4 regions of the Streptomyces sp. HUAS MS02 genome follow, and region 3 is predicted to be linked to each of the others. Evidence: riboswitches for the same ligand, from Rfam matches in the RefSeq annotation. Region 3 holds a riboswitch; each other region holds the start of a gene.
The links. Region 3 has a riboswitch for cyclic di-AMP ahead of ACZ9QC_RS15335 (C40 family peptidase). Riboswitches for the same ligand answer to the same signal wherever they lie in the genome.

Region 1 (7,588 bases), 1.6 Mb from region 3:
CCGGCGTTCGGGCTGCTGACGTGGTGGGTGATCTGGGCCCGGCAGCGGGAGCTGCGGACCGTGCGGGAGGCGTTGCCGACGTATGCGGCCGCGGGGTGGCTGACGCCGGTCGAGCCGTATGTGCTGGGGTCGATGCGGGGGCGGCGGGTGGCGCGGGAGTACGCGGCGCACCACTTCGGGAAGGCGGGGGCCCGGTCGATCGCGGAGTACGAGGTGTACGCGACGAAGCTGGCCTTCCACCGGTATCGAGGGTTGCGGGGGCGGGCCGGGGGTGACTTCGCGCTGCGGGAGCGGGAGTTGCTGTTCGAGCTGTGGCGCAGGCGGGAGCTGGCTCGGCCGGCCATGGGGTACGCGGGGCGGGAGGTGGGGGCGAAGTACGGGTACGGCCATGGGTACGGGTACGGCCATGAGTGCGGGGCGTACGGGACGTACGGGCAGCCTGTGGGGTGTGGGGCGTATGGGGCATATGGGGTGACGGCGTACCCCGCGTACAACCCCTACCGGTACTAGCGCGTTGCTGGGCTGAGAGCGGGTGGGGGCCTCGATCAGGGCTCGGGCCTGGATCGGCTGCGGGGCCGGAGCTCCGGGCGGGACGCGTTTCCGTCTGCGGCCCCCGGTGGCGCAGAACAGGACAGCTGCCAACCTCCCGGCGCCACGGCCGAGCCGCCTCCCGCTTCGCCCCTCGGCTCTGCCTTCGCCTGACTACGCCGAAGCCTCCGTCAGTTGGTTCAGTTCTTCGGGGGTGAGGGTGAGGTCCGCTACGGCCAGGAGGGCGGGGAGTTGGTCCAGGGAGCGGGCGGAGGCGATGGGGGCCGTGACGGTCGGCTGGGCGGACAGCCAGGCCAGGGCGACCGTGGCGTGGGCCGCGCCTCGGGACGTGGCGATGTCGTCCAGGGCCGCGAGGACGCGCGGGCCGGCCGGGGTGTCGAGGTAGGCGCCGGCGCCTGCCGCCCGGGGGCTGTCGACCGTCGTGCCGGGGCGGTACTTGCCCGTGAGGAAGCCCTTGGCGAGGGCGAAGTACGGGACGGCGGAGAGGCCGGAGTCGACGGCGAGGGACTGGAGGGCGCCCTCGTAGGTGTCCCGGGAGACCAGGTTGTAGTGGGGCTGCAGCGCCACATAGCGCGCCAGGCCCTCGGCGGCCGAGAAGTCCAGGGATGCCTTCAGCCGTTCGGGAGTGATGTTGGACGCGGCTATCGCGCGGACCTTGCCGGCCTTCACCAGGTCGTCGAGGGCGGTGATGATCTCCTCGACGGGGACCTCGGGCCTGTCGAAGTGGGTGTAGTAGAGGTCGATGTGGTCCGTGCCGAGGCGGGCCAGGGACGCGTCGGCGGCGGCCTTGATGTTGGCCGCCGTCATCCCCTGGTACTCGGGGTGCTGGCTCACCTTGGTCGCGATGACCACGTCGTCGCGGTTGCCGCGACTCTTGACCCACTTGCCGATGATCCGCTCGGACTCACCGCCCTCGTTGCCCTCGGCCCAGGCCGAGTAGGAGTCGGCGGTGTCGACGAAGTTGCCCCCCGCAGCCGCGTACGCGTCGAGGACGGCGAAGGACCCCGCCTCGTCCGCGGTCCAGCCGAAGACGTTGCCGCCGAGGGCGAGCGGGAAGACCTCGATGCCGGATGTGCCCAGCTTGCGAAGAGAAGTCATGTCCTACTCAACGACCGGACCGGACGCCCACATTCCTCACCGACTTCCCCATCGTTTCCCCATCGACGAACGCCGCGTGGGCACATGGGCCCACGCGGCGTCGCTGTCCGGGGTTGGTGCTGTCGGCCGTTACGGGTTGAGGCCCTTGCTGCGGAGCCAGGCCGCCGGGTCGATGCCGGTGGTGGAGCCGCCGGGGTGGACCTCCATGTGGAGGTGGGCGCCCGTGACGTTGCCGGTGGCGCCGACGCGGCCGATGACGTCGCCGGTGGCGACCTTCTGGCCGACGCTCACGCCGATGGAGGACTGGTGGGCGTACCAGATCTCGGTGCCGTCATCGAGGGTGAGGACGGTCTTGTAGCCGTAGGAGCCCTCGTAGCCGGCCTGCGTGATGGTGCCGCTGCCTACGGCCTTGATCAGGGTGCCGGTGGGGGCCGCGAAGTCGAGGCCGGTGTGGTAGCCGGAGGACCAGTACGGGCCGGCCTGACCGAAGCTGGAGGTGAGGGTGTACGAGGAGGTGGGCAGCGTGAACTGCTTGGCCAGGGCGGCGAGACGCTCGGCTTCCTTCTTCGCCGCGGCCTCCTCCTCCGCCTTCTTCTTGGCGGCGGCCTCCTTGGCCTCGGCTTCCTTCTTCTCCTTGGCGGCCTGCTCGGCGGCCTGCTCCGCGGCGGCGGTCTGCGCGGCCTCGGCGGCGGCCTTGTCGAAGGCGTCCTGCTGGGACTCGGCCTGCGCCATGATGCGGGCGCGCAGCGCCTCACCGGCGTCCGCGGTGCCCTGCTCGGTGTCGGCGGCGATCAGCCCCGCGTTGCTGAGGGGGGAGGTGGAACCCTGGGGCTCCGGCTCGTCGGCCTCGTCCTCGAAGACCGAGCCGACGTTCGGCATGTCGGGCATCGATATGGAGACGGGGGCCTTGCCGGATTGCGCGCTCGCCATCCCGGCACCGCTGACGGCGGCTATGACACCGACGCCGAGGACCGTGGAGCTGCGGGCCAGACCGTTACGGGCGAGTACGCCGGTCTTCTTGGCGACGCGGTGCCGACCGCGAACGGGACGAAGCGAATCCTCACTGGGATTCCACTCCTGCCAGGGGCCCTCGTTGTCACTGTTGTAGCTGCCGTAGCCGAACGTCTGGCTCTCGCCGTCACGTTGGGCCGGCACGAACGGGGCTTCGGTCGCGGACCGGTTCGACGCCACGTGGGCGTACTCCTTCCTTCCTTCTCGCCTACCGGGTTAGCTGACGGGTTCGGAGCAGGAAGGTCTCCTACGCGCGTAAACCGGTCGTGCGTACTGCCACGGCGGTTTCCGTGCGATTCACCCCAGGGTTGGTGGTTCCCCGGTTCCCTTGCGGGATTCGGCGCGTGAGCACGGAGCCGTCTCTTGTGACGGCTGGGACGACCGCGCTGCGTTATCGAACGTTAATAGACGCGAGTACTCCATTCCAAGCTGTTCCGAATGATCGTTCCGCTCTTCGCGCAGGACTTTACGGGTCATGAGGGGCCGAAAACGGGCGAGTTGACCTTGACTCGCGAGTAACAGTTGCTCTGACGTGACGTCAGTTGTTATACGGAGAACGGTGGAGCGGCCACGCTCGGTGACATCTCCACCCCGCGAACGCCGGACGACCACACCTACGGACGTCGGACGACCACACCTCACGAACATCGGACGACCAGATTTCACGGGCGGCGGATCGCCAGGAGGGCCATGTCGTCCGTGGTGCGGTCGCCCGTGTGCCGGCGCACCTCCTCCGCGAGCGTCGTCAGCAGGGCGCCCGGTGCGGTGAAGACACGGCCCGAGAGGCGCGCGGCCGGGTCGTAGAAGACACCGTGCGCGTCGCGCGCCTCGGACAGGCCGTCGGTGTAGAAGAGCAGCGTGGCCCCGGGCGGGAACCCGGTCTCCTCCGCGCGGTCCGGCCAGGCGCCCAGGTCGTCCATGCCGAGCGGCAGCGCGGGCCGCGGGGCGTCCAGGGTGCACATCGTGCCGTCGGCGTGCAGCAGCAGGGGCGAGGGGTGGCCCCGGTTGACGATCCGGGCGCGGCCCGCGCCGTGCGGGAACTCCGCGAGCACGGCCGTCACGAACCCCTCGTACTCCACCGCCTCGTCCCTCCGCGCGGCCTCCCGCCGCGTCCCCTCCCGGGCCAGCGCCCGTTCCAGCCGCTGGGCCACCGCTTCGAGCGTCGCCTCCTGCTCGGCCGCCTCCCGGAACGCCCCGATCAGCACCGCCACCGCGGACACCGCCCCCAGCCCCTTGCCGCGTACGTCGCCGACGAAGAGCCGTACGCCGTGGGGCGAGTCCTGCACCGCGTACAGATCGCCGCCGATCGACGCCCCGGCCTGCGCGGCCTCGTACCGGGCGGCGATCTCCAGCCCGCCGATCCGCTCCTGCGGCACCGGAAGCACGGCCCGCTGCGCCGCCTCGGCGATCTCCCGGGCGGTGGCGAGCCGGGCGTCGCTGCGGCGTGCGAGGCGGTTGATCAGTACGGCCAGTACGGCGACGGTGGTCACCGTGACGATCTCGGTGATCGCGTCCTCGGGGCCGGCGTCGTCGTAGTAGAGCCGTACGACGGTGATGCCGACCACCGACGCAGCGCCGATGACCACCGTGCCGCGCAGCGAGAAGAGCGGGGCCGCCACCAGGGGCGCGGCGGTGAAGAAGGGGACCGCGGTGAACTCGCGCGGCGTGAAGTGGTCGTAGAAGAGGCCGACGGCGATCAGCAGCACGGGAAGAACACGGGCGAGCGTACGGGCGTACGAGAACCGCCGCCCGCCCGGCTTCCGCATACCCTCCGCGCCCTCTCGCTGCCCCACGGCTACAGGGTTTCCGGGGACGGACGACGCGGCGAGTCGGCGGGGCCGAGTGGGCTAGCGGGGGAGACGGGGGGGTGGAGGGACGCGGAGGGCGGACGGGTTCAGCCCATCGGGAGGCCGGGCGCGCCCAGCCATCGGGAGGCCGGGAGGTGCTCAGCCCATCAGGAGGGCGGGCGGGTCGGTCGAGGCCGTCGGGAAGCCGGACGAGGCTCAGCCCGCCGAGAGGCCGGTCAGTCCTGTCGCGCCCGTCAGCTCGTGCAGGGGGAGGGTGTGCTGGGTCTGGAGGACCTTGGCGCGCAGGTAGCGGACGTTGTGGGCGGTGGTGAAGACGCCCGTGGGCACGCGGTCTCGCACGGCCACACCGAGGTCGCGCAACTGCTGCGCCTTGTCGGGGTTGTTGGAGAGCAGGTCCAGCTCGTCGATGCCGAGGGCACCCAGCATCTGGGCCGCCGCCGTGTAGTCGCGGGCGTCCTCCGGCAGCCCGAGCGCCGCGTTCGCCTCGTAGGTGTCGAGGCCCTGGTCCTGGAGGGCGTACGCGTCGAGCTTGTTGTAGAGGCCGATGCCCCGGCCCTCCTGGCGGAGGTACAGGAGGACACCGCCGCGGTCGGCGATCCGCTCCACCGCCTCGCGCAGCTGCGGACCGCAGTCGCAGCGGGCCGAGCCGAACACGTCGCCGGTCAGGCACTCGGAGTGCAGCCGGACCAGCGGGGCCGTGCCGGGGGCGGGGTCGCCGAGGACGACCGCCAGGTGCTCCCGGCCGTCGACGAGGTCGTGGAAGGTGACCAGTTCGGCGTCGACGCCGTAGCCGTCGTGGAAGCGCAGCGGTACCCGGACGCGGGCACGCGGGGTGGCAGCGGGAAAGTCGGGCATGCGGGTTCTCCGGTCCTGGTGCGGGCGTCACTGTGCTTCAGTTTTGAAGCACAGCGCTCGCAGTGACTCTAACCCGTGCTTCAAATTTCAAGCAACAGGATTGGGGATACGTCACATTCCCGTCACGCGAGGCCACGCTCGACCGTCACACGCGAGGCCCTGCCCGGCCGTCACGCGCGAGGCCCTGGCCGACTGTCACGCGGTCCCCTCGGCCGTCACACGCCGTCCGCTCGGCCGTCACGCACGATTGCCCTCGTCCTGCTGGCCGGACGAGCAGGCGCGGCGGCGCCACGGGAGGTCGTCCGAGGCGGGGGCCGTCCGGGAATCCCCGCCCTGGATCGCCGTCGCGATGGCCGCGCAGATCTCCTCGAACTGGCCGATCTGCTCGGGGCTGAGATGGTCGAAGACGGCACGCCGCACCGTCTCGACATGGCCCGGCGCCGTGCGCTCCAGCAGGGTCATGCCCTCGTCGGTGAGCACGGCGACACTGCCGCGCTTGTCCCACTTGCAGTCCTCGCGCCGCACCACGCCGTCCTTCTCCAGCCTGGTCACGACATACGTCAGCCGGCTGCGCGTGATCTTCAGCCGCTCGGCGAGCTCGGTCATCCGCATCCGGCGCTCCGGCGCCTCGGAGAGGGCGGACAGCACCGAGTAGTAGAGGTGCGGCAGGCCGGCCTCCTGCTGGAGCTGCCGGTCGAGCGCGTCCTCCAGAAGGGAACTCGCGGCGACGTAGGCGCGCCAGGCACGCTGTTCGTCGGGGGTGAGCCAGCGGGTCGTCATACGTACAGTGTAGTTATTGTTTAAAACTTGAACCAAGGGAGCGCGTCCATGCCCCAGCCCTACGTCCTGTTGTCCGCCGCCGTCTCCCTCGACGGCTTCCTGGACGACACCGGACCCGAGCGGCTGCTGCTCTCCGGCCCGGCCGACTTCGACCGGGTCGACGAGGTGCGCGCGGCCAGCGACGCCATCCTGATCGGGGCCGGCACCCTGCGCACCGACAACCCCCGGCTGCTGGTCAACTCCCCCGAGCGACGCGCGGCACGGATCGCCGCGGGGCTCCCCGAGTACCCGCTGAAGGTCACGGTCAGCGCCTCCGGCGAACTCGATCCGGCGGCCCAGTTCTGGCACACGGGCGGTGAGAAGGTCGTGTACACGACCGACAAGGGCGCGGCACGGCTGCACGGGCTGGGCCTGCCGACGGGGCCGAACGGCGTGGCCGTGGTCTCCGTAGGCCCCGAGCTGGAGTGGACGGCCGTCCTCGACCACCTCGGAGACGTACGCGGTGTGCGCCGCCTGATGGTGGAGGGCGGTGGCCGGGTCCACACCCAGCTCCTGCAGCAGGGGCTCGCGGACGAGGTGCAGCTGGCCGTCGCACCGCTCTTCGTGGGCGAGGCGGACGCACCCCGGCTGTTCGGGACGGGCGCGTACCCCGGAGGGCCGAAGAGCCGGCTGCGGCTGCTGGAGACCCGTCCGGTCGGCGACGTCGTCCTCATCCGCTACGCCCCCACCGTCCCCGGCACCGGCCCGGCCGTCTCCCCCGCCGACCGGCACTGGCTCGACCTCGCCTGCACCCTGGCCGCCGCGTGCCCGCCCTCGCGGACCGCGTTCAGCGTGGGGGCGGTCGTGGTCGCGGCCGACGGTACGGAACTGGCCCGCGGCCACTCCCGCGAGGGTGACGACCCCCTGGTCCACGCCGAGGAGGCCGCCCTCGCCAAGCTCGACCCCGCGGACCCGCGCCTCGCCACCGCCACGGTCTACAGCAGCCTCGAACCGTGCGCCCGCCGCGCCTCCCGGCCCGCGCCCTGCGCCCGGCTGGTCCTCGACGCGGGCGTCCGCCGCGTGGTCACGGCCTGGCGCGAGCCGGACACGTTCGTCGAGGACGCGGCCGCGGGCAACGCGGTGCTGTCGGCGGAGGGGGCCGAGGTGGTCGTGGTGCCGGAGTACGAGGAGCGGGCGAAGGCACCGAACGCGCATCTGCTGGGTTGAGCGGGACCGCAGCGACGACCGCCGGACGGGGGCCGCCGTTAACCGTGTGCTCAGGGGTCCCGCGGATGGCGTACACTGGTTTCAACGACGCGGGGTGGAGCAGCTCGGTAGCTCGCTGGGCTCATAACCCAGAGGTCGCAGGTTCAAATCCTGTCCCCGCTACTGAAGACCTGAGGCCCGGAATCCGACAAGGATTCCGGGCCTCAGGTGTTTGTCCCGTTCCCGTTCCCTTTCCCGATCCCCGTCCTCTTCCCGGTCCCCATCCCCATCCCCTTCCCGCC
Region 2 (7,588 bases), 4.8 Mb from region 3:
AGGCGACCGCCCTGCGCGACGCGCTCGAACTGATGCACAGGCGTGGGGAGCACGAGGTGCACGCCCCCACGCTCGCGCGAGCCCTGAGGGTGCTGGACGGCGAGCGGCGGGCGGGGCGCGTGGCGCTGCCGCCGGAGCCGGAGGACTCGCCCGCCTAGGGCGTCGGACCGCCCGCGGTAGTGGGACGGGTGAGTCTGCGGAGAGTCGAGGGAAGTATGTCGCGAACACGACATGGCCGGTTTGGTCCTGTGCGCCGCCCCGTGCGGCCCAGGAACATCCCGTGGTGTCGGTGCGAACGGTCAGGTTCGTGAGGCCGCTCGTGCTGCGGCTGCCAGGGGGACCACTGGGGGAACCCGGCTCGCCACCAAGGGGGAAACACGTGTCCATACGCAAGACCATGACCGCATGTCTGTTCTCCGCCGTGCTCGTCGGCGGCGCGCTGGCCGTCGCGCCGACCGCGTCGGCGAACGAGTCCAGCGCGCTGTCTTGCTACGGCAGCGCGAAGTCCTACTCCAAGCCCGCCGGCAACCGCTGGTACCCGCAGGGCGGTCCGTACCTCACGGCCACCAGCAACTGCAACGACATCAACATCAAGCCCAACACCACGACCAGCATCGCGGTGTGCTTCCTGCCGAGCTCGGGCGGCACGTCCTGCCAGTCGTCCTTCAAGACCGCTCCGGCCGGCCAGTGGACCGTGGTCGCGACGGACGTCCGGGACGGCACCCGCTTCTACTTCGACTTCGGCTCGACCACGGCGAACTCGGGGGTGTGGGCGGCCTGACCAGCCGCTGTGCACATACGGCACGAGTGCGGGGCCGGGTCCGCCACAGGTCCGGCCCCGCACGTGAGTGAACCCCGTTGCCAGTGGCCCTCACTACTGTGACCGCACCTGATCGGGACGATCACTCGGCAGGGTTGCCGGCGGAGTGCCAAGGAGGAGTCCCTTCCGGACGAGGACACCTTCGGAATGCTCGCCGGATGGCGAGGGCTGGTCTTCCCATCTTCCCAAGGCGGGGTGGAATCCGGCGGAGCGTGGCCTCCCAGACTTTCCGCTTCGGGTGAACTGCCGCAGCGGCCCGAAGTGCGCCTCGATCGGCTTGACCCAGGACGCGGTCGGCGTGAAGAACAGCTGGACGCGGTTCTTCCTCGCCCAGCGGCGGACCGTCTCACCCTTGTGGGCGGACAGGTTGTCCAAGAAGACGTGGATGGGGCGCCGTCCGGTCGGGCGGCCCGGATCGACCTGAGCGCTGCCAGTGTTCGCGGCACCCTTCTTCCGGCGGTTGATGCCCCAGAGCGTGTCGTCGCCGACCGAATAGCAGCCGTGGAAGTACCGGACTCCGTGGGTGCGGTGCAGCAGGAGGGGACGGCCTCCCGCCCACCGAGGGTCCAGGCAGGCCAGGCCGATCTCGTTGAACCGATGGATCGCATCGCGCACGGTGTCCTCGTCGGCCTGCACCAGCTGGGCGATCACCGGGAACCGGTTCCCGCCGGCGGACGTCAGTTGCATCATCGCGTGTCGGAAGCGCACCGAACTGCTGCTGCCCCGGCACACGATCTGCTGCAGCTTCTGCCCCTCCTGGTCGGTCAACCTGCGCACGCGGACAGGCTCAGCCACCGCACCCCAGCACTCGGATCGGACATACCGCACATCCGTCCGCCCCGCCCACCAACCCGGCGAACCAATGTGGACAGAGCACCAGAGCGTCTGAACCGATCCCGGGGCGCTCGCCGTACTACTGACGGAGCGTCCGGTCCAGGTTTCGCGCCGTCCGGACGGCCTACTGCGATCGACCCATCGGCCCATACGTCGTGAGGACCTGTCAAGTTGCGCAACACGCCTGGTACCGGGCCGGAATGCACCATTCCGGTGCTGGTGCGGACCTCCTCGACCGCCTGGACACAACAGCCGAAAAGGGTCTGTCCACCCGAACGGGCGAGTGGTGAGTAAGACCACAAATCCACGGTTCCGTTGGGATTTTCGGACTTCAGTGCGTCAAGATCCCTTCCTGACGACAAGCCCCCGCCGCAGCGGCGGGGCGATCCGGGTGGACGCCGAGTCCTGCCGCCGCCCGGATGACCGGTCGACAGAAGTGCATCGGCAGGAGTGGAGGACCCAAGCACGACGGGTCGCCGGAACGGTCAAGCCATGACCGCGCCGAGCAGCCCTTGGGGTGAAGCCGCGTCAGCGGCCGGGCAACTTCGCCAGCCCGAATCCGACAGGTCATCCTTCACAGGCGGCTGACGAAGGGTTGCGCATGACTGCGCTGAATCGTGTCCCGTCGCTGTTGACCCGGGCCGGCACGGCCTCGGCTCTGACCATCGCCGCTGTCAGCGGCAGCATCGTGGTCCCGGGCGTCGCAGCCGACGCCGAGGCCGCCACGGTGGCGTCGAAGGCACTCAAGGTCGCGGCTTCCAAGAAGGGCTCCCCTTACAAGTACGGCGCCACGGGCCCGAGCAGGTTCGACTGCTCAGGGCTGACGCTCTACTCGTTCAAGAAGGCGGGCAAGAAGCTGCCCCGTACTGCTCAGCAGCAGTACAACAAGACGAAGCACATCTCCGCGAGCAGCCGCAAGCTCGGAGACCTCGTCTTCTTCCACTCGGGCTCGAACGTCTATCACGTCGGTATCTACGCGGGGAAGGGAAAGATCTGGCACTCGCCGAAGACGGGTGACGTCGTCCGGCTGCAGAAGCTCTGGACGAAGAACGTCTGGTACGGCCGGGTCCGCTGACCCACGTGGGGGCGGCGGGGAGCTCCGCCGCCCCCACGGGCGTGCGACCGGCGGTTTTGGATACCCGTTCGACCATGGCCGACGAACGCACCCGCCCCGCACGCAACGAGACCCCACTCGAACGCGCCGACCGCAATTTCTCCGAACTGCTGCAGGAACTGCGCGTCACCCAGACCGGGGTGCAGATCCTCTTCGCCTTCCTGCTGACGCTGGCCTTCACCCCGCGCTTTCCGGACCTGGACTCCGTCCAGCGCGCCACGTACGTCATCACCCTGCTGCTCTCGGTCCTCGCGGCGACGCTCTTCACCGCCCCGGCCGCCCTGCACCGCTCGCTCTTCCAGCAGAACGCCAAGCCCGTCATCGTCCAGGTCTCGTCGAGGCTGGCCACCGCGGGCCTGATCGTGCTGATGCCGGCCTTCACCGGATCCGTCCTGCTCGTCGTGGACGTGACGCTCGGCCGGACTGCCGGGATCGCCGCCGGGGCCGGCACCCTCCTCGTGTGCCTGAGCCTGTGGGCCGTCCTCCCGAAGCTGGTGGGCCGTGTCTCCGACCGCTACGGCTCGACTCCGACCACGCCCGCACGTCCCCCCGCGCCCGCACCGTCATCGAGGACGCCTCAGGGCCCGGACACGAACGCGGACACGGAAGACACGAACTGGGACGCCGTCACGTCTCCTGCGGACCGCCCGCGCTGACCGGCTGGGCCGGGACCGTCCAGGGCAGTTCGATCGCCACCGTCTTGCCGCCCTCCCGGGTGGGTCTGACGCTGAGCCTGCCCCCGCACTCGGCGGTCAGCCAGCGGATGATGACCATGCCCCGGCCGTTGTCCTGCTGGACGGCGGCCGGGAGCCGTTTCGGAAAGCGTGGATGGCTGTCGGTGACGCCGATGCGCAGCTGCTCGTCCCGGTCGAGGGCCATGTCCACGGTGAAGGTGGGCGACTGACCGAGGGTGTGCTGGACGGCGTTGGTGGCGAGCTCGGACACGATCAGGCGCACGGTGTCCGCGATGTCGGTGTCGCCCGGCAGACCCCATTCGGCGAGCACGCCGGCGACGTAGTTCCGGGCGGCGGACACCGAGGCGGGATCGCTCGGCAGAGTGACGGATGCTTCCAGGTGATCTGCCATGGCGAGGCGTCCCTTTCCCACGGGACCGGATGTCCGACAGGGAGCGGATGGTTCGACTACGGTCCCGGACTGGTGCTTCGCGCCAGACTGCCACTACCTGGGCTGTCACGGGCACGATCCACCAAGATATGCATATATCTGTCGCTCGAAGCGGTGAACTATCCGACGGCCGACCGTATTTCGGTGGGGGTTTCGTCCATCCTCTGTCGTCACCCCGACTTCGCACGCCGGGCGGAAGGAGAATCCCATGCAGTACGGTCCGGCGGTGCGCCGCCGCAAGCTCGGTGCCGAGTTGCGTGTCCTGCGCACCCGTTCCGCGCTCACCAGCATCGAGGCGGCCCACCGCGTGGGCTGGCACCAGTCCAAGGTGAGCCGGATCGAGACGGGCGCGAGCGGGGTGAAGCCCGCGGACGTACGCAAGCTCCTGGACGCGTACGGGGTCCGCGACGCCGAACTGCGGGAGCTGCTCCTGGCGCTGGCGGGCTCCGAGGACGGCGGCGGGCGGCACAACTGGTGGCACGCGTACCGGGGCGTACTGCCGCCGACGTACCGGGACTTCATCAGCCTGGAGTCGCAGGCCGGGGGGATGCGGACGCTGGAGACCTCCGTGGTGCCCGGACTGCTGCAGATTCCCGAGTACGCGCGGGCGGTGACCCGGGCCGCGGTGGAGGGGCTGGAAGACGACAAACTCGACGCGCTCGTGGAGGTGCGGCTCGCGCGGCAGGAAGTGCTGCGCGCGAACCCGCCGCTGAAGCTGAGCGCCGTGCTCGACGAGGGCGTTCTCCGACGTGAGGTGGGCGGTCCCGAGATCATGGCCCGGCAACTGGGCCGGCTGGTCGAGGCGGCCCGGCTGCCTCAGGTGCGACTGCAGGTGCTGCCGTTCACTGCCGGGGCGCACATCGGCGTCACGGGCCCTTTCGTAATTTTCTCATTTCGGAGCACATCTGATCTGGACGTGGTTGTTCTCGACCACTTGACGAGTAGCCTCTACCTCGAACGGAAAGAAGACCTCAAGGCGTATGTCGAGGCCTTCAACGCCCTTCAGATCCACGCCCTTTCGCCCGAGGACTCGTTGGATTACATCGCCGGGTTAGCCGCCGGCGCGTAAGGAGGCACCATGTCCGCACTGCCTCGGAACGTACCCACCAGTACCGAACTGCACGGAGTGCGATGGCTGCGCAGCAGTCGCAGCACGGGGATGAACAACTGCGTGGAGACGGCCCGTCCCACGTCCGGCCGCTGGGCCGGCCTGGTGGCCGTACGCGATTCGAAGAACACGGCGGGGCCCGCCCTGCTGTTCGACCCCGACGCCTGGGAGGGATTCATCACCACGCTTCGGTGACCACCGCCGACGGCGTGCGCACTTCCGCTTACGGCGACGCTCGGCCCTGACGCCGACTCACGGCCGCGTATCGCCGATGATCCCCACGGCTCGGTCGATCTGCTCCCGCGTGAGATCCGCGCGGGCGGTCAGCCGCAGCCGCGAAACGCCGTCCGGTACGGACGGTGGACGGAAACAGCCGACGGCGAGACCCGCCGCACGGCAGTCCGCCGCCCACCGCACCGCCTGATCCGGCGACGGCGCGCGTACGGAGACCACGGCGGCGTCGGGCCGCACCGCTTCATGGCCCGACGCCGTCAGCCGTGTGTGCAGCTCCCGGGCCACCTCGCGGGCCCGCGCGGCGCGCTCGGGCTCACGGCGCAGCAGCCGGAGCGCGGCGAGCGCCGCTCCGGTCGCCGCGGGGGCGAGGCCCGTGTCGAAGATGAACGTCCGGGCCGCGTTGACCAGGTGGTCGATGACCTTCGCGGGGCCGAGCACCGCACCGCCCTGGCTGCCCAGCGACTTCGACAGCGTGACCGTCACGACCACGTCGGGGGCGCCCGCGAGCCCCGCCGCGTACGGCGCGCCCCGGCCGCCGTCGCCGAGGACACCGAGGCCGTGCGCGTCGTCCACCACGAGCCCGGCGCCGAACTCACGGCAGGCAGCGGCCAGTCCGGTCAGCGGGGCGGCGTCGCCGTCCACGGAGAACACCGTGTCGGAGACGGCGACGGCAGGCGCCCCGCCGCCGGTGGCGAGCGCCTTGCGGACCGCCTCCGGGTCGGCGTGGGCCACGACCTGGGTGGTGCCCCGGGCCAACCGGCAGCCGTCGATGAGGGAGGCGTGGTTGCCCGCGTCCGAGACGATCAGCGAGCCGTGCGGGGCGAGCGCGGTGACGGCGGCGAGGTTGGCCGCGTAACCGGAGGAGAAGACGAGGGCGGCCTCGAAACCGCAGAAGTCGGCGAGTTCCCGCTCCAGCTCACCGTGCAGCTCGGTGGTGCCGGTGACGAGCCGGGAGCCGGTGGCGCCGGCGCCCCAGCGGCGCGCGGCCTCCGCGGCGCCCTCGGTGATCTCGGGGTGCCGGGCCAGACCCAGGTAGTCGTTGCTCGCGAGATCGAGGAGCGGCGAGTCGGCGGGGCGGGGGCGCAGGGTCCGCACCAGCCCGGCCCGGCGGCGCGCCGAGGCCTGCTCGTCGATCCAGCCGAACGCCATTGGTCCTCCGGTTTGATGTGCGGCCCGCAGCGCCGGGCCGTCGTGGACGGCTCGGCGGGGGCTTTTGTAGGCAGTGCACAGACACTAACGGCCGGACCAGCCGCCCACGATGTGGCAATACCCACACGTCGATCCCACTCTGTTGTCCGAAGCCTCCTTGGCCGGGAGCGGTCCCGTAGGACAGGATCGGCTCTCATGGACCTGCTGAACACGCTGGTGGACAAGGGGCTCCGGCGAGAGCCGCTGAGCCGTGCCGAGGCGCTCGCCGTTCTCGGCACCTCCGACGACGAGCTGTTGGACGTGGTGGCCGCGGCCGGGAAGGTACGCCGGCACTGGTTCGGGCGCCGGGTGAAACTGAACTACCTGGTGAACCTCAAGTCGGGCCTGTGCCCCGAGGACTGTTCCTACTGCTCGCAGCGGCTCGGCTCGACGGCCGGCATCCTCAAGTACACCTGGCTCAAGCCGCACGAGGCCTCCGAGGCCGCCGCGGCCGGGCTCGCCGGGGGCGCCAAGCGGGTCTGTCTGGTGGCCTCCGGGCGCGGCCCGACCGACCGGGACGTGGACCGGGTCTCGGACACCATCAAGGCGATCAAGGACGGCAACGAGGGCGTCGAGGTGTGCGCCTGTCTCGGTCTGCTCTCCGACGGCCAGGCGGAACGTCTGCGGGAGGCGGGCGCCGACGCCTACAACCACAACCTGAACACGTCCGAGGCGACGTACGGCGAGATCACGACGACGCACACGTACGCCGACCGGGTGGACACGGTCCAGAAGGCGCACGCGGCCGGTCTGTCGGCCTGCTCGGGGCTGATCGCGGGCATGGGCGAGAGCGACGAGGACCTGGTCGACGTGGTCTTCTCGCTGCGCGAACTGGACCCGGACTCGGTGCCGGTGAACTTCCTGATCCCGTTCGAGGGCACCCCGCTGGCCAAGGAGTGGAACCTGACCCCGCAGCGCTGTCTGCGGATCCTGGCGATGGTGCGGTTCGTCTGCCCGGACATCGAGGTACGGATCGCCGGCGGCCGCGAGGTCCATCTGCGCACGATGCAGCCGCTCGCCCTGCACCTGGCCAACTCGATCTTCCTCGGCGACTACCTCACCAGCGAGGGCCAGGCGGGCAGGGCCGACCTGGAGATGATCGCGGACGCCGGGTTCGAGGTCGAGGGCACCGACCAGGTGACGCTGCCGCGGCACCGGGCGACAG
Region 3 (7,588 bases):
GCCTGGGCGGCGAAGTCCTCCTCGTCGATCAGCTCGTTCTTCAGGTTCGAGATCTTGGCGCTGAAGGACTTGGGCGGGAAGCGCTTCGGGTCGAGGTCCAGATCACGGCAGACGAGCGCCATCAGCCGCTTGCTGTCGGCGGCGTCGTAGATCGAGAAGGAGGACGTGAAGCCGAGCTTCTTCGACTCGCGCCGCAGGATCCGGACGCACGCGCTGTGGAAGGTCATGACCCACATCGCGTTCGCGCGCGGGCCGACGAGCTGCTCGACGCGCTCCTTCATCTCACCGGCGGCCTTGTTGGTGAAGGTGATCGCGAGGATCTGGCCCGGGTGGACATGCCGCTCGCCGAGCAGATGCGCGATGCGGTGGGTGAGCACCCGGGTCTTGCCGGAACCCGCGCCGGCGACGATGAGCAGAGGGGAGCCGGCGTGCACCACGGCCGCCCGCTGGTTCTCGTTCAGCCCGTCCAGGAGGGCCGCCGCGTCGAGGGCCGGGCGGGGGGCGCCGCCCCGGTAGTACTCGTCCCGGTCCGGGGGCGCGTCGAACTTCCCGCCGAACAGATCGTCCGGAAGCGGCTCCGGTACATGATCGTCCTCGGGCGGCGGCGGGGGCTCCTCCGCATGGCCGCGGGGGGCCTGGAGGTCCGCCAGGAAGCTGTCGTCAAAGAGGCTGCTCATCGCTCTCCGAGTCTAGGCGCCCCCACTGACAGCGAGGGGCCGCCCCGGGAAGTCCACACCCGCCACTCACCGCGCTCACCTCACGACGGTGAGCGATCGAGCGTACCGCCTGCCGCACGCACGAGGCTAAGGTCACGAAAACGTATCGGGCATATCGAACATCAACCTTCACACGGGACCCACGAGTTGGCTAGCTTCTTCTCTTGGGCCGTACGACACAACCGGCGAACGTCGCCGGGCCGCACGGCCTCCGCCGAGTCCGGTACGCCTCTCGTGGCGCCGGAGCCGGGGACCCACCGACCTCAGGGGTGAATCGACCCGACCGCCGCTCGCGGCAAGGGTCGTAGGGCAAACCTTCCGAAGCTTGCGCCCGAACCCGACAGCTAACTCGGTAGGCGGACTACGGAAGGAGACGCCGAACCATGGCGCCGCACCGCAAGCCGCGTCCGACCGGCCGGACGCGCGCGGGCATACGCACCCCCGCTCTCGCCACGGCCGCCCTCACCTCCGTGGCCCTGCTCTCCCAGACGGCCACCGCCGCACCCTCCGACGACAGGCCGAGCCTGGAGGAAGTCGGGAAGAAAGTCGACGACCTCTACCGCAAGGCCGGGTCGGCGACCGAGAAGTACAACGCGGCCAAGGAGAGGACGACCAAGCAGAAGAAGAAGGTCGACACCCTCCTCGACGGCGTCGCCAAGCGCACGGAGAAGCTCAACGAGGCGCGGGAGGAACTGGGATCGTTCGCCGCGGCCCAGTACCGCAACGGCGCGTCCGCCCCCGACCATGCCTCGCTGCTCCTCGCGGACAACCCGCAGGACTACTTCGACCAGAACCAGCTGATGGACCGTCTGACGGACCGTCAGAAGCAGGCCGTCGACGCGTACGTCACCGAGCAGGCCGACGCGGCGGAGCAGCGCCGGACCGCGAGCGACAGCCTCGAGAAGCTCACCGAGTCGCAGAACGCCCTCAAGGCCGGCAAGGCCAAGGTCCAGGCGAAGCTCGCCCAGGCCCGCGAACTGCTCTCCACCCTCACCGCCGAGGAGAAGGCCCGGCTCGCCGCGATCGAACAGCGCGAGCAGGAGGAGGCCGACCGCAAGGCGGAGGAACTCGCGCGCCTGCAGGCGGCGCAGCAGGCCAGCCAGGAGGCCCCGAGCACCCAGGAGACCCAGGAGCCCCAGGGAGGGACCACCGCCGGCACGGAGACGTCCCCCGGCACCAGCGGGACCACCGCCCCCGTCGAGGACTCCACCTACGCCACGAAGGCGACCAAGGCCCTGGCCTTCGCCCGCGCTCAGATCGGCAAGCCGTACGTCTGGGGCGCCACCGGCCCCGGCTCCTACGACTGCTCCGGCCTCACCCAGGCCGCCTGGAAGGCCGCCGGCGTCGACCTCCCGCGCACCACCTACGACCAGGTCGAGGCGGGCACCACCGTCCCCCTCGCCGACGCCAAGCCGGGCGACCTCGTCTTCTTCTACGACAACATCGGTCACGTCGGCATCTACATCGGCAACGGCATGATGATCCATGCCCCCAAGCCGGGCACGTACGTCCGCGAGGAGTCGATCTTCTACGACGGCGAGTCCTCGATCCACAGCGTGGTGCGGCCCGCGTAACCGGGGCTCGCCACCCGGGGCCTCACCGTGAGGGTTGCCTCAGGTCCAGAGCACCGCGATGAAGACGTTGGCGGTGGTCAGCGCGCCCACCAGAGCGAAGAGCGGCTTCTCCACCGTCTCCTCGTCGCGCTTCACGTAGACCAGGCCGAGGATCACGATCAGCAGCGCGAGCTTGACGCCGATCTTGATGTTGTCGACGGGCTGGTCGTCGGCCTGGTTGAGGCCGACGAGGAGGGCGCCGGTGACGAGCATCGTGAGGGCGCCGTGCAGCATGGCGGGGACGAAGCGGGCGGCGCCCTGGCCCATCGCCTTCATCTGGGTGAGGAATCCTCCCAGGAGGGAGGCGATGCCGATGATGTGGAGACCGACGAGGATGTGGATGAGTACGTCCATGCGCGGAGCCTAATGAGGTGCCCGAGACCCCTCGGGCACCGGGGCGGCCGGACCGGAACCTTCGACCGGCGCCCTCGACCGGCACCCTCGGATGACCTTGCATATATGCGCTCCATAGCACCGAGACGCACCCGCCCGGTCCGAAATCGCCGCATCGGTCATCGCACAGCGTGAAGTCGGCGGCGCCGGGCCAGGATCTCGGTCACATACGGTCACCTCACAGTCGGTGCGCGCCACTTCCGTACAACGCGTTACCGGGCCATCACAGCCAGGTTTAACGTCCTCCCTCAGGTGACCGGCTCCCCACCGCCGCCCGGGCCAGGGGCGGCAGTCGGCCACCACCGCCGAGAAGGTCCGGCGGCGTCCCGCTCCCCCTGTGCGGGCCGCCGCCGGACGCGTCACCGCTCCCCCCAGGCGGTCCGTACGGACAGACGATGTTCGTACTGCGGACGGCGGTCGTACGGAGAGGACGTGGACTCCACGTGGCAGCGCACCGCAAGCCCAGACAGCGCTCGCTCGGCGGCCATACGGCCCGCACGGCCGCGACGATCGCCCTCGCGGGCGCGGCGACAGCGACCGGTTTCGACGGCACCGGGCACGCCGACCCCCAGCTCACCCCGGAGCAGGTCAGGGCGAAGGTGGCCAAGCTGTACCAAGAGGCCGAGGTCGCCACCGAGAAGTACAACGGCGCGAAGGAGAAGGCCGACAAGGCCCAGGAGAACCTCGAGGAGCTGCGCGACCAGGCCGCCCGCCGCACCGAACGGCTCAACTCGGCCCGGGACGAACTCGGTTCGCTGGCGGCGGCGCAGTACCGGGACGGTGGCATCGCCCCCACCTGGCAGCTCGCCCTCTCCGCCGATCCCGACCAGTACCTGGACGGCGCCGCCCTCGCCGAGCGCGTCGGCAGCCGGCACTCGGCGGACGTGGCGAGCGTACGGAAGCAACTGCTGGACATCGAACGCCTGCGCGGTGCCGCCCGCGTCGAACTGGGCACGCTCAAGACCCGGCAGACCGAACTGAAACGCCATAAGAAAACCGTCACCTCCAAGCTGACCGACGCCCGTCAGCTGCTCGGCCGACTCACCACCGAGGACCGCTCACGCTTCGACACCCGCAGCGGCACCACGGGGCACGCCTCGCGCTCCTCCACCACGGCCCAGCGCGGCCTCACCGGCCCGGTCTCCCCCGCCTCCGCCACATCCGACGCCCCCAACTCCCGCGCCGCCGCGGCCATCTCCTACGCCTACTCCAAGATCGGCAGCCCGTACGTCTGGGGCGCCACCGGTCCCAACGCCTTCGACTGCTCCGGCCTCACCCTCGCCGCCTACCGCGCCGCCGGTGTCTCCCTCCCCCGCACCACCTACTCCCAGATCAACGCCGGCCCCCGCGTCGCCCGCTCCGACCTCCGCCCCGGCGACCTCGTCTTCTTCTACTCCGGCATCAGCCACGTGGGCATCTACATCGGCAACGGCCAGATGATCCACGCCCCCAACCCCTCGGCCCCGGTACGCGTGGCACCCCTGGACGAGATGCCGTACGCGGGCGCGACACGGGTGGCTTGAGCGGGGCCCTGAGGCGAGGGCTCTGAGCCGTGGGCCCGAGTGGCGGGTGGGAAGGGGGCGGGGGCGCCCCGGCGCTGGCGGGCGCGGCCGGACCCACCCCGGCCGACCCACCCCGGCGTCCCACCCGGGCGCTCCGGGCCCGGCCCACCGCACTCGCCCACCGCCCTCGCCCTCCTCCTCGCCGCCAGCGGCCGCGCGACGGTACTTCGAGGGCGCCGGGCCGGACCTTCGGCCTCACACCAGGCGGCGTGCCGTCGCCCACCTCGTCAGCTCGTGGCGGTTGGAGAGCTGCAGCTTGCGCAGGACGGCGGAGACATGGGACTCGACCGTCTTCACCGAGATGTAGAGCTGCTTGGCGATCTCCTTGTACGCATAGCCACGGGCGATGAGCCGCAGCACCTCACGCTCGCGCTGGGTGAGGCGGTCGAGGTCCTCGTCGACGGGCGGGGCGTCGGTGGAGGCGAACGCGTCGAGCACGAAGCCGGCCAGACGGGGAGAGAAGACCGCGTCGCCCTCCTGGACCCGGAAGATGGAGTCCACCAGGTCCGAGCCGGTGATCGTCTTGGTGACATAGCCGCGCGCGCCGCCCCGGATCACCCCGATCACGTCCTCCGCCGCGTCCGACACCGACAGGGCGAGGAAGCGCACGGGCTGCTCGGCGTCCGCCATCAACGACGAACAGCGGCGCAGGACTTCGACCCCACCGCCGCCGGGCAGGTGCACATCGAGGAGCACCACCTCGGGCCGCGTACTCGTGATCACCGAGACCGCCTGATCGACGTCGGGGGCCTCCCCGACCACCTCCACCCCCGTACGGTCCGTCTGCCCGATCTCGGCCTGCACTCCCGTACGGAACATGCGGTGGTCGTCCACCAGCACCACCCGGACATGCCGCCCGGGGCCGGACGGTCCCGGTGCGCCGAGTGCGCTGGGCGCGGCGGCACCATCGGGCGCGGTGGGCCGGTCGGACGGGTCCTGCCGGGCGGGCTCGCCGGGCAGGCCCTCTGCCGAACCCGTGCCCCGCGCGGCCGTACCTCCTGGTCCCCCGCTCGGCGTCGTGCCCGAGCCGCCCTGTGCGGCAGTGTCGTTGGCCCCGTTCGCGTCACTCATGACGTCGTCTCCGCCCTCTCCATCTCCAGCTCGACCTCCGTGCCGCCGCCCGGTACGGCGCGGAGCCGTGCCGTGCCTCCGTTGCGCTCCATGCGGCCGATGATCGATTCTCTGACGCCCATGCGGTCGGCGGGTATCGCGTCGAGGTCGAATCCTGGGCCGCGGTCGCGGACGGACACGAATACCGTCCTTCCCTCGACCTCGGCGTAGACCTGCACGGCGCCGCCCTCGCCACCGTACTTGGCGGCATTGACCATCGCCTCGCGCGCGGCTTGCATCTGTGCGGTCAGTCCCTCGTCGAGGGGGCAGTCGCCGACGACGACCACCTCTATGGGGACACCGTGCTTGTCCTCGACCTCGGCCGCGTTCCGCCGGACGGCCTCGGCGAGGGTGTCGGGCTCGTCGTCCTCGTCCTTCCCCGTGCCCTCGGGCTTGTACAGCCAGTTCCGCAGGTCGCGCTCCTGGGCGCGGGCGAGGCGACGGACCTCGTTCGGGTTGTCCGCGTTCCGTTGTATGAGCGTCAGCGTGTGCAGCACCGAGTCGTGGACATGGGCCGCGACCTCGGCGCGCTCCTGGGCGCGGATGCGCATCAGGCGCTCCTCGGAGAGGTCCTGGGTCATACGCACGAGGTACGGTCCGGCCAGCAGGGCTATGCCCACGAGGACCGCGAGCGCTGCCTGGAGGACCGAGCCGAGGTGGGCGGCCGAGCCCTGGAGGACGAATATCCCGGAGACCCCCGCGGTGACCAGCAGGACACCGGCCACGGAGCGCAGCAGGGTGATCGTGCGTCGACGGCGGCCGACCTCGGCCCAGCGGGCCCGCCGCGCGTTGTCCGCCTGGCGCCAGACCAGGGCGACGCCGGCAGCGACGAGCACCGTCGGCCAGAGATACGCCCTGGCGCCTTCCCCCAGGTTCACATTGCCGACGAAGACCATGGCCACGACGACCATGAGGAGGAGGGCGACTATCTGGCCGCGGTCGGGCTTGCGGGCCACGAGTCTGCGGCGGCCGTCGGGGGAGGTCTCCGTGGCGATGGCCGGAGGCCGCTGGTTGTCGACGCCTCCCACGCCGAGGGGGACGAAGAACCAGAACGCCGCGTAGAGGAGGGCACCGAGGCCGTCGGCCAGGAAGAGGCCGGCGAACACGAGCCGCACCCAGGTCACAGGCAGACCGAGGTGCCCGGCGAGCCCTCGCGCCACGCCTCCGAGCCAGCGTCCGTCGCTGCTGCGGTAGAGCTTGCGCGGGGGCCGCGGAGTGTCGACTGGCAGTGCTGCGGCTTCCGGCATGCCATCGATGTTCACACGCACGGCCGAGCGGGGCATCAGGGTCGACCCCCGAGACGTCCCTGATCTTCGACGCGAGCGTGATCGAACACATCCCCCTGACGGATATCAGGGTTCGACCAGGGTCATCCCGAGTGCCATCGGAACGGCGCGGCGGTCACGATGGACGCATGACGGATCACCAGCACGCGGCAGCGGAGCCGGGCCCCGGCTCGGGTCCGGACGCCCTGCGGCCCACCAGCGAGCCGCAGGACGCCGTGCCCCCACCGGGCACGGCGGCCAAGGAGCCGCGCGCGCACGAGGGCGCGGGCGCTCAGGCGGATGCGGGCGCGCCCGCGGATCGATCGGACGACGACGCTTCGGCCGGTTCCCCCGGTCCCCCGCACAGATTCCGCCGCGACCGGCGGTACAAGATGCTGGGCGGTGTCTGCGCCGGGCTCGGGCGCCAGTGCGACATGGATCCGGTGATCTTCCGCGTGGTGCTGGCGGTGCTCTCCCTCACCGGGGGCCTCGGCCTCCTCTTCTACGGCTTCGCCTGGCTGTTCGTGCCGTACGACGACGAGGAGGAGAACGAGCTACGCAAGCTGCTGACCGGCCGGGTCGACGGCCAGGCCCTCACGGCCGTGCTCTTCGCGCTGGTCGGCTGCGGCGTCTTCCTCACCATGCTGGGCAACACCACCGTCCTGACCTTCTCGGTGGTCGTCTCCCTGCTCCTGGCCGGCGCGGGGTACTGGTCACAGCACCGCGGCGCCCCCGACCCCGATCCGCTGGCCGCCCAGGCGGTGGCCGACGCCCCGCCGGAGGCCCAGGCACCGCCGGTGGCTTCTGCCTACCCGTCGTGGTGGCGCGACCCCATAATCAAGGACGGCACCCATATCGGTGGCACGGGCTATCTATGGGGCCCGTGGGAATCCCGCGACCGGGACATAGCCGCGGCGGTCAACATCGCC
Region 4 (7,588 bases), 2.3 Mb from region 3:
AAGCCCTCACCGAGCACCCCGCCCCCGGCGAGGACCTCATCTCCGGCCTCATCCGCGCCTCCGACCACGGCGAGCACCTCACCGAGAACGAGGCCGCGGCGATGGCGTTCATCCTGCTCTTCGCCGGCTTCGAGACGACCGTCAACCTCATCGGCAACGGCACCTACGCCCTGCTCACCCACCCCGAGCAGCGCTCCCGCCTCCAGACCTCCCTCGCCGCGGGGGAGACCGCGCTGCTCGAGACCGGCGTCGAGGAACTCCTGCGCTACGACGGCCCCGTGGAACTAGCCACCTGGCGCTTCGCGACCCGCCCCCTCACCGTCGGCGGGCAGGACATCGCCCCGGGTGACCCCGTCCTCGTCGTCCTCGCGGCCGCCGACCGCGACCCGGCCCGCTTCGAGGACCCCGACACCCTCGACCTCTCCCGCCGTGACAACCAGCACCTCGGTTACGGCCACGGCATCCACTACTGTCTCGGCGCCCCCCTCGCCCGCCTCGAAGGCCAGACCGCGCTGGCGACACTCCTCAGCCGCCTCCCCGACCTTCGACTCGCGGTGGATTCAGCCGATTTGAGATGGCGAGGAGGGCTCATCATGCGGGGATTGCGCACGCTTCCGGTGCAATTCACCCCGCAGGGGCGGTTCGTGGGCGGCGCGTGAACGGTACGTAGTAGTACCCGGGCAGCCCGTAGCAGTAACGCATTCCATGGCGGAAAATGACGCTCCCTCAACTCTGTGATCTTCACGTGATCTGCGCTGCATTAACTTGTGACAACTGATCGACTGCGGCTACGTTCACACGTCAGTGCGAAGGGGTCATCACGCCCTTCGCACCGGTCACTGCTGTCGTGTGAAAGGCAACCGCATGCTCTCCGGGAACGGTCGTCACCGTCGCCCCCGTCAGGCGCCCGCCCTCCTCGTCGCGGCCGGAGTGACCGGCTCGGCCATCGCGATCCCCCTGCTCGGCGCCACCGGCGCGAGCGCGGCCGACGGGACCACCTGGGACCAGGTGGCGGAGTGCGAGAGCGGTGGCTTCTGGAGCGCGGACACCGGGAACGGGCGCTACGGCGGCCTCCAGCTCACCCAGGCGAACTGGGAGAAGTACGGCGGCCTCGACTATGCGACCAGCGCCGACCAGGCCAGCCGTTCGCAGCAGATAGCCGTCGCCGAGAAGGTGCTCGCCGACCAGGGCGTCGGCGTCTGGGCCACGTGCGGTCTGCTGCACAACCTCGGTGGCGACTCCGGTTCGGCCGACGTGGACACGGGCGTTGCGGACGACTCGGCGAAGTCGGGCGGTTCCTCCGATTCCTCCGATTCAGCCAACTCGTCTGGTTCTTCGGATTCGTCAGGTTCATCTGATTCGTCCACTTCGGCCGGGAAGGGTGACGGGTCCGACTCGGCCGAGCCCTCGGACTCGACCGGCTCGACCGCCGACGGCTCCACCGAGGCCGAGGTCGAGGCCGGCGCGGACGACTCCGCGACCTCCGAGGGGGCAAAGTCGGACAAGTCTGAGCAAAGCGACAAGTCTTCGGCCGGTGAGAGTGATGCCGGTACCGGTCGCCACCGCGGCGCCAGCGCCGACGAGAGCGCCGCCGTCGACGCGGAGGCCGGTGTGGACGCGACCGAGGGCTCCCGCGCCGCCGACCCCACCCCCTCCGGCCGTCACGCCTCCCGTGGCGGCGACGCGGCGCAGGCGGCCACGGACGGCGCGTACACCGTCCGTGCGGGCGACAGCCTGACGCGGATCGCCAACTCGCTGGACCTGACCGGCGGGTGGCGCGAGCTGTACGCCGAGAACGAGACCACGGTCGGAACCGACCCGGACCTCATCCTTCCCGGTCAGACCCTCGAAGTCGGTGCCGAAACGGGCGAAAAGTAGCGAGAGTTCGGGTCACCATTCGCCCCTGAATGCCCGTTTTGATCTCCATGGGAGATGAATCACAGACCCCCTGATCGTCTTTGAAATTCGGGCAATCACCTGTTTACGGTCGTGACCGCTCGCCACAGCGGGCCCCTGCGGTCGGTACGCCGAATCCTGCCAACGGCCGCAAGGAACAGTCGTCGCGTCAAGCGCCGTAGGCAGGAGCGGGGGACCCAAGGTAAGTGCCGGGTCCGGTGGTTGCGGCCCTTCGGGGGCGTACGTCCGGAACCGGCTCGGGGTGAAGCCGCGCCATGTGAGCCGAGAGGCGAGCGGACGCGGCCGGGCAACTCAACCGGCCCGAACCCGACAGCTCACCTCGCAGGCGTCGGTGAGGGGATCTCTCCATGCTGTTTTCCAGCAAGGGCAAGCACCGTCGCCCGTCCAAGGCTGTTCGCGCCATCGCCGTCGCCGGTGTCACCGGCGCCGCCGCCGTCGCCGCCCCGCTGATGGCCGCCGGCAGCGCCTCCGCCGCCACCGCCTCCGAGTGGGACGCCGTCGCCCAGTGCGAGTCCGGCGGCAACTGGTCCATCAACACCGGCAACGGCTACTACGGCGGCCTGCAGTTCGCGGCCTCCACCTGGGCCGGCTACGGCGGCACGCAGTACGCCTCCACCGCCGACCAGGCGACCAAGGCCCAGCAGATCGCCATCGCCGAGAAGGTCCTCGCGGGCCAGGGCAAGGGCGCCTGGCCGGTCTGCGGCAAGGGCCTGTCCAGCGCCTCGTACGACGGCGCCGCCGCCTCCTCCTCGAACTCCGGCACCTCGCAGAAGAGCACCGAGAAGAGCGGCGAGGAGACCCGCGCCTCCCGTTCCTCCGAGCGCGCCACCGTCGAGACCCCGACCGGCAAGAAGGTCAAGAAGGGCGACGGCGAGTACAAGGTCGTCAGCGGCGACACCCTCAGCGGCATCGCCGAGAAGAAGAACGTCAAGGGTGGCTGGGAGAAGCTCTTCGAGCTGAACAAGGACATCATCGACGACGCCGACTTCATCTACCCGGGCCAGCAGCTCCACCTGAGCTGACCCCGGGCGAGGACGACGACTACCACACGCCTGCCGTCCCCCACGGCCGCCCCCATGGCCGGGCAGGCGGGGCTGGTTCGGCCGGGCCGAGAAATTCGGGCCGCTTCCCGGCTGAACCACAGCCCGCTCACATCCGTGTCCTCCATAGTGAAGACCTCGTGAGGCCGTCCCCCGTCCCCACGAGCTCCCCGCCCCGGTGCGCATTCCCCCGTACGCACCGGGGCGGGGTTTTTCATGCCCGTGCACCTCCAGGCCCGCCCCGCGGGACCCTTCCCGTTCACTTTCTGGCCCACCCCCCTTTGTTCCGGACTGAAACAATGGGTACGGTCTGTCTGTCCACGGGACGGTCGGTCGGCTGCCGACGCGCCCGGGGCGGTTAGGCTCTAGTCGCAAGGCCCGCGGGCCCCGCACTTCCGCGTCACATCCCATGAAGGAGATGCTCGTGCCGTCCATCGACGTCGTCGTAGCCCGGGAAATCCTCGACTCGCGAGGCAACCCCACCGTCGAGGTCGAGGTCGGCCTCGACGACGGCAGCACCGGTCGTGCCGCCGTCCCGTCCGGCGCCTCCACCGGTGCCTTCGAAGCCATCGAGCTCCGTGACGGCGACCCCAACCGCTACCTCGGCAAGGGTGTCGAGAAGGCCGTCCTCGCCGTGATCGAGCAGATCGGCCCGGAGCTCGTCGGCTACGACGCCACCGAGCAGCGCCTCATCGACCAGGCGATGTTCGACCTGGACGCCACCGACAACAAGGCCTCCCTCGGCGCCAACGCCATCCTCGGCGTCTCCCTCGCCGTCGCCCACGCCGCCTCCGAGGCCAGCGACCTGCCGCTCTTCCGCTACCTGGGCGGCCCGAACGCGCACCTGCTGCCCGTTCCGATGATGAACATCCTGAACGGCGGCTCGCACGCCGACTCCAACGTGGACATCCAGGAGTTCATGATCGCCCCCATCGGCGCGGAGTCCTTCTCCGAGGCCCTGCGCTGGGGCGCCGAGGTCTACCACACCCTCAAGAAGGTGCTGAAGACCAAGGGCCTGTCCACCGGCCTCGGCGACGAGGGCGGCTTCGCCCCGAACCTGGAGTCCAACCGCGCCGCCCTGGACCTCATCCTCGAGGCCATCAAGGAGGCCGGCTACACCCCCGGCGAGCAGATCGCCCTGGCGCTCGACGTCGCCGCCTCCGAGTTCTACAAGGACGGCGTCTACGTCTTCGAGGGCAAGGAGCGCTCCGCCGCCGAGATGACCGAGTACTACGCCGACCTCGTCGAGGCGTACCCGCTCGTCTCCATCGAGGACCCGCTGTTCGAGGACGACTGGGCCGGCTGGAACACCATCACCGCGAAGCTGGGCGACAAGGTCCAGATCGTCGGCGACGACCTCTTCGTCACCAACCCCGAGCGTCTCGCCCGCGGTATCGAGGAGGGCTCCGCCAACGCCCTGCTGGTCAAGGTCAACCAGATCGGTTCGCTGACCGAGACCCTGGACGCCGTCGAGCTGGCCCAGCGCAACGGCTTCAAGTGCATGATGTCCCACCGCTCCGGCGAGACCGAGGACGTCACCATCGCCGACCTCGCCGTCGCCGTGAACTGCGGCCAGATCAAGACCGGCGCCCCGGCCCGCTCGGACCGCGTCGCCAAGTACAACCAGCTGCTGCGCATCGAGGAGATCCTCGACGACGCCGCGGTCTACGCCGGCCGCAGCGCCTTCCCCCGTTTCAAGGGCTGACGGCAACAGTAGGAAGCGTCGTACGTACGTCCCCGTACCGGTCCCGTACCGTGTGCGGGGACGTACGCGCGTGCGCGCGGGAGAAGGCAGAAGCGGAAGGGGAAGCGGGACATGGCCGTGAAGGACCGGGACCGGGACCGTTTCTCCACCGCGACCCGGCTGAAGGTGCTCGGTGAGCAGACGGCCGCCCGGGTCTACCGCTCCCAGACCAAGCGCCAGGCCCGCCGCTCCCGGCTGACCGGCCGGGCCGCGCTCCTCGCCCTCGTCCTCTGTTCGATGATCGTGGCGCTCGCCTATCCCATAAGGCAGTACGTCTCCCAGCGTGCCGAGATCGCCGACATGCAGCGGGAGCGCGAGGAGGCGCGCGAGCGGGTCGAGGAGTTGCGCGACCTCAAGGCGCGCTGGCAGGACGACGCGTACGCCGAGCAGCGCATCCGCGAGCGGCTGCACTATGTGATGCCGGGCGAGACCGGTTACACGATGATCGACCCGGACGCGGCGAAGCAGTCCCGTACGACCCAGGGGGCGGCCGACCGTCCCTGGTACACCAATGTCTGGGACGGGGTCGACAAGGCCGACGCCGCCGACAGCTGAACGGTCACCTTCGTGACCGTCAACCGATGAGCCACACCGAGGACTTGAGTAGCAGGTTATGCAGACCCCTCCGCCGCCCACCCCGCGCACCGAGCCGACCGACGCCGACGTCGAGGCCTTCCAGCAGCAGCTCGGGCGCCCGCCGCGCGGGCTGCGCGCCATCGCGCACCGCTGCCCCTGCGGACAGCCGGACGTCGTCGAGACGGCTCCGCGCCTGCCGGACGGGACGCCCTTCCCCACGACGTACTACCTGACGTGCCCGCGCGCGGCCTCCGCGATCGGCACGCTGGAGGCGAACGGCGTGATGAAGGAGATGACGGAGCGGCTGGGGACCGACCCGGAGCTGGCCGCCGCCTACCGGTCCGCGCACGAGGACTACATCGCCCGCCGTGACGAGATCGAGGTCCTGGAGGGCTTCCCGAGCGCGGGCGGCATGCCGGACCGGGTGAAGTGCCTGCACGTCCTCGTCGGCCACTCGCTGGCCGCCGGTCCCGGCGTCAACCCGCTGGGCGACGAGGCGATCGCGATGCTGCCGGAGTGGTGGGCCAAGGGCCCGTGCGTGGTGCCGGCGTCGGCGCCCGAGAAGACCGAGCAGGGGGAGGACCAGTGACCCGGGTCGCCGCCGTCGACTGCGGTACGAACTCCATCCGGCTCCTCGTCGCCGACGCCGACCCGGCCGCCGGTGAGCTGGTCGAGCTGGACCGGCGGATGATCATCGTGCGGCTGGGCCAGGGCGTGGACCGTACGGGACGGCTGGCGCCCGAGGCGCTGGAGCGGACCTTCGCGGCCTGCCGCGAGTACGCGGCCGTCATCAAGGACCTGGGCGCCGAGCGGATCCGTTTCGTGGCCACCTCCGCCTCCCGGGACGCCGAGAACCGGGACGACTTCGTGCGCGGGGTGTTCGACATCCTCGGCGTCGAGCCCGAGGTGATCTCCGGCGACCGGGAGGCCGAGTTCTCCTTCACGGGCGCCACCAAGGAGCTGACGGGCCGCACCGACCTCACCACGCCGTACCTGGTGGTGGACATCGGCGGCGGCTCCACGGAGTTCGTCGTCGGCGACGGGCGGGTGCGCGGCGCCCGCTCGGTGGACATCGGCTGCGTACGGCTGACCGAGCGGCACCTCGTCCGGGACGGGGCGGTCGTCGACCCGCCCGGGCCGGAGCAGATCGCCGCGATCCGCGCCGACATCGAGGCGGCGCTCGACCTCGCCGAGCGGGACGTGCCGCTGCGCGAGGCGCACACCCTGGTCGGGCTGGCGGGTTCGGTCACCACCCTGTCCGCGATCGCCCAGGACCTGCCCGCGTACGACTCGGCGGCCATCCACCACTCGCGGATCGCCTACGACCGGGTCCGTGAGATCACCGAGTGGCTGCTGCGGTCCACGCACGCCGAGCGGGAGGCGGTCCCGTCGATGCATCCCGGGCGGGCGGACGTGATCGCGGCGGGCTCCCTGGTGCTGCTGTCGATCATGGAGCGGATCGGGGCGGCGGAGGTCGTGGTGAGCGAACACGACATTCTGGACGGCATCGCCTGGTCCGTGGCGTAGTCCGGGGGTGACCGCCGGGGTCCTCCCGGCGGCCCGCGGACGCTTGTGAGCGAGTGTTTACTACTCACTGGTAGCCCTCGCTTGAGCTGTTCGGATAACGTATGAGCGCGTCCGAGGGGTGCTCCGGCACCTCTCGTCGACCCGGCGCCGAGAAAGTTCGTGAAGTTCTTCACAAGAGAATCGCCCCTGTTGAGCGATGTTTTGAGGCTCCGCAGAGCGTTCCGGGGCTCCAAGGGGTCAACGGGGCGCCCTCGAAGGGTTTTCGCGGGGGTCTCGTCCGTGTGAAACGGAAGGGTGGTCCAGGGCCCCCGAGAGGCCGGAACGGCAGTTCACGCGGCCTTGACAACGGTCAAACCCCCCGGCCGGTCCCCTGGTGGGCGGTGGGCCCGGCCAAAGGGGTCGCGCAGTGTATCAGAGGGCGTGGAGAAGCTTGTGAAGGGGCGCACGAGCGACCCCCGGATGGCGGGTACATACTCGATGGCATGAGCACCACGGAGCGTCCCAGGATCCTCGTAGTAGGCGGTGGGTACGTAGGCCTGTACGCAGCTCGGCGCATCCTCAAGAAGATGCGCTACGGAGAGGCGACCGTCACGGTCGTCGACCCCCGGTCGTACATGACCTACCAGCCCTTCCTCCCCGAAGCCGCCGCCGGCAGCATCTCCCCCCGACATGTCGTCGTCCCGTTGCGACGCGTGCTCCCCAAGGCGGAGGTCCTCACCGGCCGGGTCACCACCATCGACCAGGACCGCAAGGTCGCCACGATCGCCCCGCTGGTCGGCGAGGC

Region 1: another riboswitch for cyclic di-AMP. It lies ahead of ACZ9QC_RS22260 (M23 family metallopeptidase); the one in region 3 lies ahead of ACZ9QC_RS15335 (C40 family peptidase).
Region 2: another riboswitch for cyclic di-AMP. It lies ahead of ACZ9QC_RS36335 (C40 family peptidase); the one in region 3 lies ahead of ACZ9QC_RS15335 (C40 family peptidase).
Region 4: another riboswitch for cyclic di-AMP. It lies ahead of ACZ9QC_RS25370 (transglycosylase family protein); the one in region 3 lies ahead of ACZ9QC_RS15335 (C40 family peptidase).

Annotation. Positions count from the first base shown of each region.
Region 1 is NZ_CM146747.1:5,177,418-5,185,005, reverse strand. Features, by position in the region: gene ACZ9QC_RS22270 (PrsW family intramembrane metalloprotease) at 1-510, shown strand, start outside; gene ACZ9QC_RS22265 (aldo/keto reductase) at 703-1,647, opposite strand; gene ACZ9QC_RS22260 (M23 family metallopeptidase) at 1,777-2,838, opposite strand; cyclic di-AMP (ydaO/yuaA leader) riboswitch at 2,849-3,011, opposite strand; gene ACZ9QC_RS22255 (PP2C family protein-serine/threonine phosphatase) at 3,321-4,424, opposite strand; gene ACZ9QC_RS22250 (GTP cyclohydrolase II) at 4,662-5,321, opposite strand; gene ACZ9QC_RS22245 (MarR family winged helix-turn-helix transcriptional regulator) at 5,559-6,101, opposite strand; gene ACZ9QC_RS22240 (dihydrofolate reductase family protein) at 6,150-7,307, shown strand; tRNA gene ACZ9QC_RS22235 (tRNA-Met) at 7,396-7,469, shown strand; gene cyaB (class IV adenylate cyclase) at 7,511-7,588, opposite strand, start outside.
Region 2 is NZ_CM146747.1:8,400,348-8,407,935, reverse strand. Features, by position in the region: gene ACZ9QC_RS36350 (hypothetical protein) at 1-158, shown strand, start outside; gene ACZ9QC_RS36345 (hypothetical protein) at 380-781, shown strand; partial or broken gene ACZ9QC_RS36340 (helix-turn-helix domain-containing protein) at 875-1,615, opposite strand; cyclic di-AMP (ydaO/yuaA leader) riboswitch at 2,082-2,252, shown strand; gene ACZ9QC_RS36335 (C40 family peptidase) at 2,256-2,729, shown strand; gene ACZ9QC_RS36330 (DUF6328 family protein) at 2,804-3,424, shown strand; gene ACZ9QC_RS36325 (ATP-binding protein) at 3,396-3,854, opposite strand; gene ACZ9QC_RS36320 (helix-turn-helix domain-containing protein) at 4,102-4,962, shown strand; gene ACZ9QC_RS36315 (DUF397 domain-containing protein) at 4,972-5,196, shown strand; gene ACZ9QC_RS36310 (8-amino-7-oxononanoate synthase) at 5,254-6,384, opposite strand; gene bioB (biotin synthase BioB) at 6,580-7,588, shown strand, end outside.
Region 3 is NZ_CM146747.1:3,608,024-3,615,611, forward strand. Features, by position in the region: gene pcrA (DNA helicase PcrA) at 1-677, opposite strand, end outside; cyclic di-AMP (ydaO/yuaA leader) riboswitch at 919-1,090, shown strand; gene ACZ9QC_RS15335 (C40 family peptidase) at 1,100-2,290, shown strand; gene ACZ9QC_RS15340 (hypothetical protein) at 2,330-2,683, opposite strand; gene ACZ9QC_RS15345 (C40 family peptidase) at 3,166-4,245, shown strand; gene ACZ9QC_RS15350 (LuxR C-terminal-related transcriptional regulator) at 4,480-5,355, opposite strand; gene ACZ9QC_RS15355 (ATP-binding protein) at 5,352-6,677, opposite strand; gene ACZ9QC_RS15360 (PspC domain-containing protein) at 6,809-7,588, shown strand, end outside.
Region 4 is NZ_CM146747.1:5,878,069-5,885,656, forward strand. Features, by position in the region: gene ACZ9QC_RS25360 (cytochrome P450 family protein) at 1-659, shown strand, start outside; gene ACZ9QC_RS25365 (transglycosylase family protein) at 865-1,878, shown strand; cyclic di-AMP (ydaO/yuaA leader) riboswitch at 2,061-2,260, shown strand; gene ACZ9QC_RS25370 (transglycosylase family protein) at 2,265-2,939, shown strand; gene eno (phosphopyruvate hydratase) at 3,382-4,662, shown strand; gene ACZ9QC_RS25380 (FtsB family cell division protein) at 4,774-5,256, shown strand; gene ACZ9QC_RS25385 (DUF501 domain-containing protein) at 5,315-5,866, shown strand; gene ACZ9QC_RS25390 (Ppx/GppA phosphatase family protein) at 5,863-6,804, shown strand; gene ACZ9QC_RS25395 (NAD(P)/FAD-dependent oxidoreductase) at 7,287-7,588, shown strand, end outside.